2 regions of the Pseudoalteromonas sp. NZS11 genome follow, and region 2 is predicted to be linked to the other one. Evidence: predicted binding sites of a transcription regulator. Region 2 holds the regulator's gene; the other holds the start of a gene.

What was found. Region 2 encodes FliA, which starts transcription of late flagellar genes. Its sites were predicted from a motif close to CTAAAGNTNNNNNNNNNNNNGCCGATA; they were not measured.
Region 1: a site for FliA is predicted at 2,262-2,288, ahead of I6E82_RS07535 (VC2046/SO_2500 family protein). Genes of this name have one in related genera too.

The regions. Positions count from the first base shown of each region.
Region 1 is NZ_JADYWP010000003.1:84,963-90,723, forward strand. Features, by position in the region: gene I6E82_RS07515 (MHYT domain-containing protein) at 1-890, opposite strand, end outside; gene I6E82_RS07520 (M48 family metallopeptidase) at 1,234-1,866, shown strand; tRNA gene I6E82_RS07525 (tRNA-Tyr) at 1,992-2,076, opposite strand; tRNA gene I6E82_RS07530 (tRNA-Tyr) at 2,126-2,210, opposite strand; gene I6E82_RS07535 (VC2046/SO_2500 family protein) at 2,323-2,850, shown strand; gene I6E82_RS07540 (DUF6172 family protein) at 3,030-3,332, shown strand; gene I6E82_RS07545 (GGDEF domain-containing response regulator) at 3,526-4,443, shown strand; gene I6E82_RS07550 (YchJ family protein) at 4,518-4,997, opposite strand; gene I6E82_RS07555 (SulA-like leucine-rich domain-containing protein) at 5,036-5,470, opposite strand.
Region 2 is NZ_JADYWP010000001.1:667,716-673,476, reverse strand. Features, by position in the region: gene I6E82_RS02945 (chemotaxis protein CheA) at 1-417, opposite strand, end outside; gene I6E82_RS02940 (protein phosphatase CheZ) at 433-1,206, opposite strand; gene cheY (chemotaxis response regulator CheY) at 1,224-1,607, opposite strand; gene I6E82_RS02930 (RNA polymerase sigma factor FliA) at 1,648-2,358, opposite strand; gene I6E82_RS02925 (MinD/ParA family ATP-binding protein) at 2,385-3,245, opposite strand; gene flhF (flagellar biosynthesis protein FlhF) at 3,238-4,719, opposite strand; gene flhA (flagellar biosynthesis protein FlhA) at 4,741-5,761, opposite strand, start outside.

The sequences.
Region 1 (5,761 bases), on a different contig from region 2:
TTAAAGCTCAAAATAATGCCGGTGTGATCTATTGTCACGATTCCATCAATGGCTGTGCCTAAAATTGCGTTTAAGCGAGACTCGTCGGCTGACTTTTCTTCAAGTAACATTTTATATCTGACCATGCCATTAAGTACCGCTACTACGCTTGTAATGGCAATCGTTGCAGTTGCAACCGCGATGGCTACAAAAGTGAGCCCAGCAGAAGCATTTGCGTCGTCATATAAAAGAGGAGATGTTGCAACAAAGCGTGTAGATGCCATGCCCATATAATGCATAGCAGCAACAGCAAAGCCTAATATTATAGCGCTGATGGCTCTATTTTGTAGGTATGATAGTTTTGGAAAAAATTTTTCAAGATTAAAGCGGCTATATAACGCTATAAACGAAAGAGCGACGGCAACTAAAATTGAAAGACCAAAGGTCAGTGGGTCATAGCGCAACATTGGGGAAAGCTCCATTGCAGCCATACCGCTGTAATGCATTGTACCAATACCAGCCCCTAGTAAGATCGAGCAAATGCTGAGCACTCTAAAGTTTCCATCACTATTTACAAGTATTGATACCGCATACTGACATGCTAATAAAGCAGGAAGAAAAGAGAGTAGTGTGATTGTTGGATCGTAGCTTATATTAGTACATAGCGAAAAAGCTAACATACCTATAAAGTGCATACTCCAAATACCAGAAGAAAATACAGTTGCTGCGGTTATATTTGCTAAACGTTGATAACGAGGGAATTTAGTCTCTTTTGCTAAATCAATGAGCTTAGTAGTAAAAAAAGCAGCAAAAATGGCTATTAATACAGACATTGAGACTAGAAGAGGGTCGTAAACCCCATTAAGTATTAGGCTTGGATCTTGGTCTGTAATGAAGAAAGCTGATAGCATAACGGCTCGAAATATAATCTTTATTTTACAAGTTTAATCTAATTTACTAATAAATGAACCGTTATTTCTAATCGCGCTATAAAGTGACGAATTTTAACCAAGTTTATTTATTTTTTGTTATTGAAGTAAATAAAATATTTTAACTTTCAATTCAAATAAAACAGACGGATCAATCTATAGCTTATTATAATAAAGTGGATTAGGAGTTAGGTGCGACTGTATGCCTAAGAGTTTAAAATTGATGGTAATATGGATTATATAAACGGATGCTATATTTAGAGTTTAAGTCGTGTTTGAATATCAACTAAAAAAGAGTACTAGACGCAAAACAGTCGCAATAAAAGTGCATAGTCAAAAGGTAACTGTGTATGCGCCACATTTTGTCGCAAAAAAACACATTGATACTTGGTTATTTGACAAACAAGAGTGGGTTGCAGAACAATTAAAAAAACAATCGTCAATTGATGACACTAAGCAGTACCCCTTTGAATCTAAAAAAATCAGTGTTTTTTCAGAAACTATTTATTTGAAACTGGACTCAGGCCAAGATTCCAAAGTAACCCCGTATGATGACCACTTACTTATTACAATATCTCCTCGAGTTAAAAACACTTATCAAAAGTATCGACAGCTATTAGAGACTTATTTAAAAGAGCAGCTTATTGCATACATAGAGATGCGTTTAGCGTATTTCTGTACTCAAATGGGTGAAGAGTTGCCAAATGATTTAAAAATAGGTGTTTATAAACGAAAGTGGGGGAGTTGTAATAGCAAGCGAGAACTCACTTTTAATTTACATCTTATAGGTGCTCCTTACCACGCTATAGATTATGTGATTGTTCATGAGCTTGCCCACTTAAAGTATTTAAATCATAGCAAAGCTTTTTGGCAGCGAGTAGAGGCGTTTTTCCCCGATTACAAAACATCATCTAATTGGTTAAAACAAAATGGTATGAGTTTACAGTGGGTGTTTTGATGTTACTGAATATAGGAATATAGGAATATAGGAATATAGGAATATAGGAATATAGGAATATAGGAATATAGGAATATAGGAATATAGGAATATAGGAATATAGGAATATAGGAATAGTAGAGAAGTGGTGGAGGGAGCTGGATTCGAACCAGCGAAGGCTGAGCCGTCAGATTTACAGTCTGATCCCTTTGGCCGCTCGGGAACCCCTCCACACTAATTTTATTGCATTTGGCCCCACTTAACTTAGCGGTAAGAAAAGTGGTGGAGGGAGCTGGATTCGAACCAGCGAAGGCTGAGCCGTCAGATTTACAGTCTGATCCCTTTGGCCGCTCGGGAACCCCTCCAATGCAACGGCGCTGATAATAGCAAATTGCGTATTTAAGTAAAGAAAAAAGCTAAAGAAAATTGAAATAAAGCCGATAAATATCTATCAGTTACCACAATCGGCTAAAGACTATGCAAATAGATGATTTGTTAATCACAGAGAGTCAGTTAAACAGTAGACTCAATAATAGTGTGCATGAAAATCGCCGTGGCGAATTTGCACTATTATTAGCGATGCTGTCACATGACGCACTCGACTTTAGTCAATTTCATTTACCAAAAACTGAAATAGATAATTTAGTTATAGAAGAAGAGGCGTTAAGAAAGCAATTTGGCGCAGGTCCAAAGCAACTTTTAGCTCCTGATGAATATAATATGTTGGTTGGACAATTTAATGCATCATTAATATCTCAAGAAGGAGCGCGCTGTGGTATGACAAGTATTAAGTTAAGACAATGCTTAAGCCCTGAACCACTTGCGATTAGAAATGATGATAAGCATATTCCACTTAATATAATAGATAACTGTGAGCTTGCCGTCAGAAGAAGAATTAAAAGCGAACAAACCCAACTAGCCAATCCCCCTATAGATGCAGCTGCTTTTTACGACAGCCTTAATAATGATGCAATACATCAACCACTTCAGCTCATTGCGGTGTGATATATGATTGTAATAATCACCAGTTAATATATGCTTTATAACGGGTCTGCTTTATATATTTGCTAATAATTGATTTAATGAAAAAAAAGCATCCAAAAATTAAATGCAATTGCTATAATGGCGTCAAATGGTATGACATGAAATGCCATTATCATTAAACCAAGGTAATTAGGAACGTAATGAAGAAAACATTCACGCTAAATCACGAGAAAATCAAATACCCTCGTATGGTTGATGCTGCAAAGCACGAAGTGAAAAAATATTTGAAAAGAGAGCGTAATAAAACGCTACCTGAAGATGCTGACTATTGGGCATTTGACTGTAAGTTTGGTAACACAGCTGAAGATGCGCAAGTTGTGCATGTTGCTGAATTAAGTAACCAAATTGGCGAAATTGAAAAGCAAGGTTTGACCTCTTTCTATGTAGAGATTTTAGCTCGACCTGCTCAACGTCAACAGTTAGATTTAGATGATGACGAATAACACTTAATTTAATTAAGTGTTCGAAGTTTTAAAATGAGCCCAAGTGGCTCATTTTTTGTTTTTATGCATTAAAGATTCACCATAAATCATTTTTATTAGTAACTAATAAGTAGAATTTTAATTTATTAACATTTGCATAACAAAATATAGTGATATAGGGTGTGTTTAATTAAAAAAACAAAACAGTTGTACCATGCCTATAAATTACTCTGACCACCAATTGAAATTAAGCTTAAAGAGCTCTAAGGTACTTGTCGTTGACGATCAGCTATTAAGCTTAATTGTATTAAAAAAAATATTATCAGAGCATTTTAGTGTAACAACAACGAGCTGTGGTGAGGATGCGATTGAAATTTGTAAACATAATCCGCCAGATATAATACTACTCGATATTAATATGGAAGGAATGAGTGGTATTGAAACATGTCTAAAATTAAAAAATATATCTGAAACACAAGATATCCCCGTTATTTTTGTAACCTCATCTGAAAATCAAGAAGAAGAGTGCTGGGAAGCCGGAGCTGTAGATTTTATAAAGAAACCAACTAACTCGGAAACTTTATATAGAAGAGTGCGCGCCCATATTACGATGAAACTTCAACATGACTTACTCAATCAAAAAGTATTTCTAGATGATTTAACAAAGGTATTCAATCGTCGTTATTTTGATGCGCATTTTTCTAAAATGGAACGAAGCGCCTTACGAGAAAAAGTCGACTATGCACTATTACTCATCGATATAGACTACTTTAAGCAATACAACGATCTTTATGGTCATGTGCAAGGCGATACGGTTTTAAACCTTGTTGCACAAACTATTACTAATAGTTTGCAAAGGCCAACCGATTTTGTTGCGCGTTACGGCGGCGAAGAGTTTGTAGTTGTTCTACCGCATACAAGCACTGAAGGTGCAATTTGTGTTGCTGATAAAATTAAACAAAATGTGGTCGATTTAGGAATATTACACAGATATTCAGAATATGACTTTGTTACTATTAGTATTGGCGGTGCAACCCTACAACCGTATGTAAATAACAAAAACACCTTGCAGATCGCAGATGAAAAAATGTATGAGTCCAAAATGCAAGGTCGTAACCAAGTGTGTTTTTAAGTTTAGCTAGCTAATAAATCACTTTGCCACTTAAAAACACCTTGTAGGTGATAAATATTAAATAAGATTATTTATTACACGCTATGACATTTTTTGTACTTTTTATTGCTACCACATGGGCAGTCATCATTTCTGCCCACTTTAATATCTTCAACAGGATATATAGTGCCATCTAAATAACGCCATTGAGTGTTTTCTTTAATAAACTGCGATTTTTCGTGAAGCTCACAAAATAAGTTTTGATAAAAATATTGGGCTTTAAATTCTACAGTGCCGGTATCGCCATCATGGCTTGACCCAATTACATCAAGATTTATAAATCGACAGCTGTTAGCAAAATCATTGATTTCTTTAACCGGATTTTCAGCTTGTTTTTCTTTTGCGTAGGTTTGATAAACATATTCTGCATTTTTAATAACATAAGCACTGAATCGTGAGCGCATAAGTTGTTCAGGAGAGTCAGCTTGCTTAACAGATAAGTGAAGCGGCTCGCAGCAATCGGCATAATTGTGCCCACTGCTGCAAAAACATAATGTGGTATTGAGTGAAGTCATAATAATAATACAAAGTCTAAAACATTAGTTTAACAAGCTTATTGGGCGAGTGATATCTCTGTTGTTTGAGACTTTTTAGTAAAACAGTATAGTTTTGTATTCGTTTTACTTAAATCGAATGATAAATTCGTAAGTAGTTGGTTATTAACTATATCGGTCCAGGTAATTACCGCTGCAAAGTTCCCGTTATGTAATGCAGAATTTAATACATACTCTAAATTTACTAAGTGCTTTTGTCTAATAACAAGTAATTTACTTGTATCAATAGAGCATGAGTCAAGTAAAGCTTTGCTAGGTACATGATCTGGAGCAATTAGTAACGTCCATGCATTAGAGCTATTGTATTGGTGTAATACTTTTAAAAGCTCAAAGGTCGCTGAAATTTCATCTTCAATTTGAATCAAATTCACGCAATCGCTTTGCTCATCTTGTTGGTAACTTTTAACTGTTCTTACGGTAATAGGCTGTAACATAGGTTCACTCACTGGGTTTTTATACAGTATTCATATACAGTAGTTTATACAGTGCTTTCGTGCAAGCCTTTTATGCTATTTATTTGTACAGTTATTCAGCTTTTGATCATTATTTTTATTTTTTTAATTTATAATTCTTTATTAATCAGGTTGTTATAGGGTTGTTTTTGAGAAGGTATTCTAAAAATAAATTTTTGCGTAGTGTCTTCATTTTGGGGTTTTATACTGTATAGGATTATCTTTGTAACCATATACAGTATTTTTTAACACTGCATACAGTACTTCTGCCAT
Region 2 (5,761 bases):
TGAAGCGACTCCGTTAAGCTCGGCTTCTGTTGGAGGTAGGCCCAAAATGTGGAGGGTTTGAAGTAACTCAGGATCTGCTGGTTCTGGCTTATCCCTATTTTGGATAGTCGCGAACATTTCATTAATGGTGTCGAGCGCTTGTAAAATAACATCCATTAACTCTGAATTGACCGTTCGCACGCCTTGACGTAGTAAATCAAATACGTTTTCAGCGCCGTGGCAAGCATCAACAAGTTCTGTCATAGCTAAAAAGCCTGCACCACCTTTTACAGTGTGAAAGCCTCTAAATATGGCATTTAGTAACTCTGTATCTTCTGGATTATTTTCCAGTTCAACTAACTGTTCAGATAAAAGCTCTAGGATTTCTCCTGCCTCTACAAGAAAGTCTTGTAAAATATCTTCATCGACTTCAAACATGCAGTTACTCTCCTCTTAGAAGCCCAAACTTGATAAAAGATCATCGACTTCATCTTGATCAGATACAACATCATTACGCGATTCTTTATCAATAATAGGGCCTTCAGGACCTGCTAAAGTTTGTGTGGCAACTGGTTCTTTTATTTTTTGTTGTTCTACTTTATTCGCTGTGTTGTCACTGTCATCTTGTTCAGCAAACGCTGTTAAAAGATGAAGTAAGCTTTCTTCTACTTCTCTAACAAGTTCTATAACACGGCGAATAACTTGACCTGTTAAGTCTTGATAGTCTTGAGCCATTAGTACATTTGTCATTAAGCTTTGAAGCTCATCCGTTTTATGATGAGAGTTATTCATAAACTTATCGATACTATGGCAAAGTTGTTTAAACTCACCAAGCTCAATCTCCCGGCTCATTAAACGATCCCATGTCGGTTTGATATGAGATATTTCATCTGCAAGTTGCTGAGCTATAGGTAAACTAGCCTCAACAGCATCCATTGTTTTATTAGCCGCATTTTCTGTCATTTCTATAACATAATTAAGCCGCTTTTTAGCATCTGGAATCGCATCTGTCGTTATGTTAGTTAAGCGAGTATCAAGCTCAAAGCTTTTAAGTGCTTCGTGCAGTTGACGAGTCAACTTCCCAACTTCAGCAAATAATTTAGACTGCTCTTGCGAAGCTGTCTCTAAAATCAACTGATTAGCTTTATCTTGCTCATCGTTTTCTAAATAAATGACGAGTTGACGAGCTTGTTCTAACGTTATTTGAGGCGCAGCTGGTGCTGACATAAGCCTCTCCCCCATCATTAGCCTAAGCGTTCAAATACTTTTTCTAATTTAGTTTTTAATGTTCCAGCCGTAAATGGCTTAACAATATAACCATTAACGCCAGCTTGCGCTGCAGCTATTATTTGTTCTTTTTTAGCTTCTGCCGTTACCATCAATACAGGGATATGTTTTAACTTATCATCTGCACGAATTGCTCTTAAAAGGTCAATACCTTGCATTCCCGGCATATTCCAATCTGTAACCACAAAATCAAACACTTGATTTTGTAACATAGGCAAAGCTGTAGACCCGTCATCAGCTTCTTGAACGTTAGTGAAACCTAAGTCACGTAATAGGTTTTTTATAATTCGTCTCATCGTTGAAAAATCATCAACTACAAGAATTTTCATGTTTTTATCCAAAACATCCCCCAGTGAGGTATTAACCTTAGTTTACTTACTACTAGTTTATCCAGTCATTGATTTTAGCTTTAAGCTTAATCATCGCCTGACCATGTATCTGACTTACACGCGATTCGCTTACATCGAGTATATGTCCTATTTCTTTTAAATTCATTTCATCGTTATAGTATAAAGAAAGTACCATTGCATCACGCTCTGGTAATGACTTTATTGCATTTAGCAAAGACTCATTAAACCGATCATTTTTAACATTATTAAAAGGTTTGTCTAGCGCTAAATCTTGGCCTACGGGAGTAATAACATCCTCATCTACACCAAGGTCTTCTATGCCTAATACTTTACTGGTATTAACATCATTTAAAATATGATGGTACTCATTGAGTGAAATTTCAAGTTTTTCAGCAACTTCTGTATCTGTTGGTTCGCGATTCAGACTGCTTTCGAGCCCAGTAATTGCCTCTGCAACTTGTCGGCTTTTACGGTGTACTGAACGAGGAGCCCAATCACCACGGCGCATTTCATCAAGCATAGCCCCGCGAATACGAATACCGGCGAAGGTTTCAAAGCTTGCGCCTTTTGTTGCATCAAAGTTTTTTGAAGCTTCTATTAAACCTATCATTCCTGATTGAATTAAATCATCAAGCTGAACGCTAGGTGGTAATCGAGCAATTAGATGACATGCCACTTTTTTAACAAGTGATGCATGTTTCTCAACAATCACATTTAAGTTTTGTGTTGATTGATATCCCATAGCTCTATTCACCAATGTTGTCATAATTAGCCGTTTACTAGTTTCTCAATGAAAAACTCTAAATGCCCAGATGGTTGATTTGGTATTGGCCATTTAACTGCTTTTGTCGCCAGCGCTTTGAACGCGAGAGCGGCTGGCGAACTTGGAAAGAGCTCAACAATCACCTTTTGGCGACGTGTTGCTTTGCGCATATTTTCGTCATAAGGAACCGTTGCTACTAGCTCCATTGAAACATCTAAAAAGCGATCGGTAACTTTAGATAGTTTTGCAAACAATTCAGTGCCTTCACGCATACTGCGGACCATATTGGCAACAATTTTGAACTTATAAACACCGTGCTCGCGGCTTAATACTTTAATAAGTGCGTAAGCATCGGTTATTGATGTTGGTTCATCGCACACTACAACCATTACATCTTGTGCTGCTCGTGAGAAGCTTAGCACCATGTCTGAAATACCAGCGGCTGTATCTACAATTAAAATATCAAATTCGGTATTCAATTCGCTAAATGCACGAATTAGCCCGGCATGCTCAGATGGCGATAATTCAACCATACTTTGCGAGCCCGATGTAGCGGGTACAATTTTAATACCAGCAGGCCCTTCAACTAAAATCTCGTCAAGCTCACATTCACCTGACAAAACGTGTGATAAATTGCGCTCTACACGTAAACCAAGCATCACATCACAGTTTGCTAAACCTAAGTCAGCATCCAGCACTAATACTCTATTACCTTGTTGCCCTAGTGCAATAGCAGTATTTAGAGAAACATTTGTTTTCCCCACCCCACCTTTACCACCGGTTACAGCGATAACTTTTACGCCGTTGTTATTGTTTTGACTCATTTTGCGCAGGCCGCTTGCTTGATCTAATACTGTGTTAATCATACATCCCTACTGTACTTGGCGCCACTGCTTGGTGCCTTGAATGTTGTGCTTTTGTTCTTTTTAAATATAACTGCTCAGCCTTTTTCACTAGTTTTTCAGCATTTGCAACACGAATATCTTCTGGCACTCGTTGACCGTTAGTAAGATACCCTATTGGAAGGCGATTTTGAATCGCAATACTAATTATCTCACCCAAACTTAATGATTCATCTAACTTAGTGAAAATACAACCACTTAACTGTACTTTTTTAAAGTGACGTACTGTTTCTTGTAATACATTAATTTGTGCCGTCGCGCTTAGTACTAAGTAACTGCGAATATCCACACGTTGGTTACGCATTAACGTGTTTAACTGCTCAGTTAAACGTAAATCTCGCTGACTCATACCTGCTGTATCAATTAATACTAGACGTTTATTTCGTAAATGATATAAAACTTCAGCTAATTCATTAGCATCTTTAACTTGCTTTACACCACAACCAATAATACGGCCGTAAGTAGCAAGCTGTTCATAAGCACCAATTCTGTATGTATCAGTGGTTATTAAGGCCACTTTATCAGCGCCATATTTTTGTGCGCCTAACGCTGCAAGCTTAGCAACTGTTGTTGTTTTACCAACACCTGTTGGACCCACTAACGCATATACACCACCTTGGCGAAGTATTTCATTATTGGTTGTTTGCATTTGATCTTCGACCATCGTTAACAACGCTTTCCAGCCTTGCTTACGAGATACATCATCAGGTACAAAACATGCCATTTGTTGCGCGACTTCTTTATCAATACCCATACCGACTAAGCGGTCAACCATGCAAGCGCGTGTTGGATCGCGACGCGCCATATCTTGCTGCATTAAGCCTGATACTTGATGCTCAAGTAATTGACGAATTGCGTTCATTTCTTCACGCATTGTTGTCATTTCTTCGCTTTCATTATTGGGTGTTTGTTGGCGAGCCGTTACTGGACTATCTAAATCATCAAAGTCGCTGTCTAAATCATCAAAACCTAAGCTATCCGCTTGAGTTTGTGGACGAACTGGCGCTGCATTTTCAGGAGCAAACATATTTTTAGTACGCTGTTCCATAACTGGTTCTTGATAGTTATCGGTAGTATCAATACCTGATTGTGAAAACATTGATGCAAGTTCAGGGGAGCGAGGACGCGGTGATTGGCGCTCTAACAAAGCCTGTAGGCTGTCAGCCACTTTTGCCTGCGGCTCTGGTTTGGCACGCTGAGGCTCTGGTTTTACAAAATTATGCATACTTTGCTGTGGTGCTTGAGCACGCGGCTCTGCAGTACGTTGTGGTTGCGCTGCTACTTTAGGGGCTGCTTTGTCATAATCAACTGCCGCTACAATTTCTACACCGTTAGCCAGCTTCTTATTTGACATAATAACCGCATCAACACCTAACTCATCTTTAACTTCTTTAAGTGCTGTGCGCATATCTTTAGCAAAAAAACGTTTAATTTTCATGATTCAACCCCTGTTAAAATCTTATTGTTGGCCTACAGAGCTAACAATCTTGATCTGTCTTTCGTCTGGTACCTCTTGATAAGACATCACTCTCAATCCTGGAATGGTGTACTTAACAAAACGAGATAACACAGTGCGTAACATTCCTGACGTTAGCAATATAGAAGGTTCACCGGCCATTTCTTGATTTTGATGCGCTTGTGTCAATGACACTTGAAGTCGCTCTGCAAGTCCAGGCTCAATACCGGCACCTTCATCGCCTGCATTTTGTAATGACTGATGCAACATCTGTTCCAACTCAGGTGCCAAGGTTATGACAGGGATTTCTGATGACATACCAACCGCATCTTGAACAATTAACCGACGCAGAGAAATACGCACTGCAGCCGTTAATACATCAGGGTCTTGGCTACGCGGACCATACTCAACAAGGGTTTGAACAATTGAGCGCATATCGCGAATAGCTACACCTTCATTCAATAAATTTTGCAGTACTTTTACAATTGCAGTTAATGGCAACACATCAGGTACTAGTCCTTCTACTAAGCGAGGATGGCTTTTAGCAAGCATATCAAGCAGGTTTTGAACTTCTTCATGCCCTAGTAGCAACGCCGCACTGTTAGTTAATAACTGGCTAATATGAGTGGCAACTACCGTGGCTGAATCTACAACGGTATAACCTAGTGATTGCGCTTCATCTTTTTGATCAGGCTTAATCCATACTGCATCAAGGCCAAACGCAGGATCTTTGGTTTCAACCCCTTTAATTGGGCCAAATACTTGCCCTGGGTTAATTGCTAGCTCGTCGCCATGTTTAAGTTCGCTTTCACCTGTTGAAACACCCATTAGCGTTATTCTGTAAGCATTAGGGTCAAGCTCTAAATTATCGCGAATATGAACAGGTGGTACTAAAAAGCCAAGTTCTTGAGAAAGCTTTTTACGTACACCTTTAATACGATTAAGTAACTCACCACCTTGAGATTGATCTACCAATGGAATTAATCTGTAACCTACTTCTAAGCCAATTACGTCAACCTGCTGA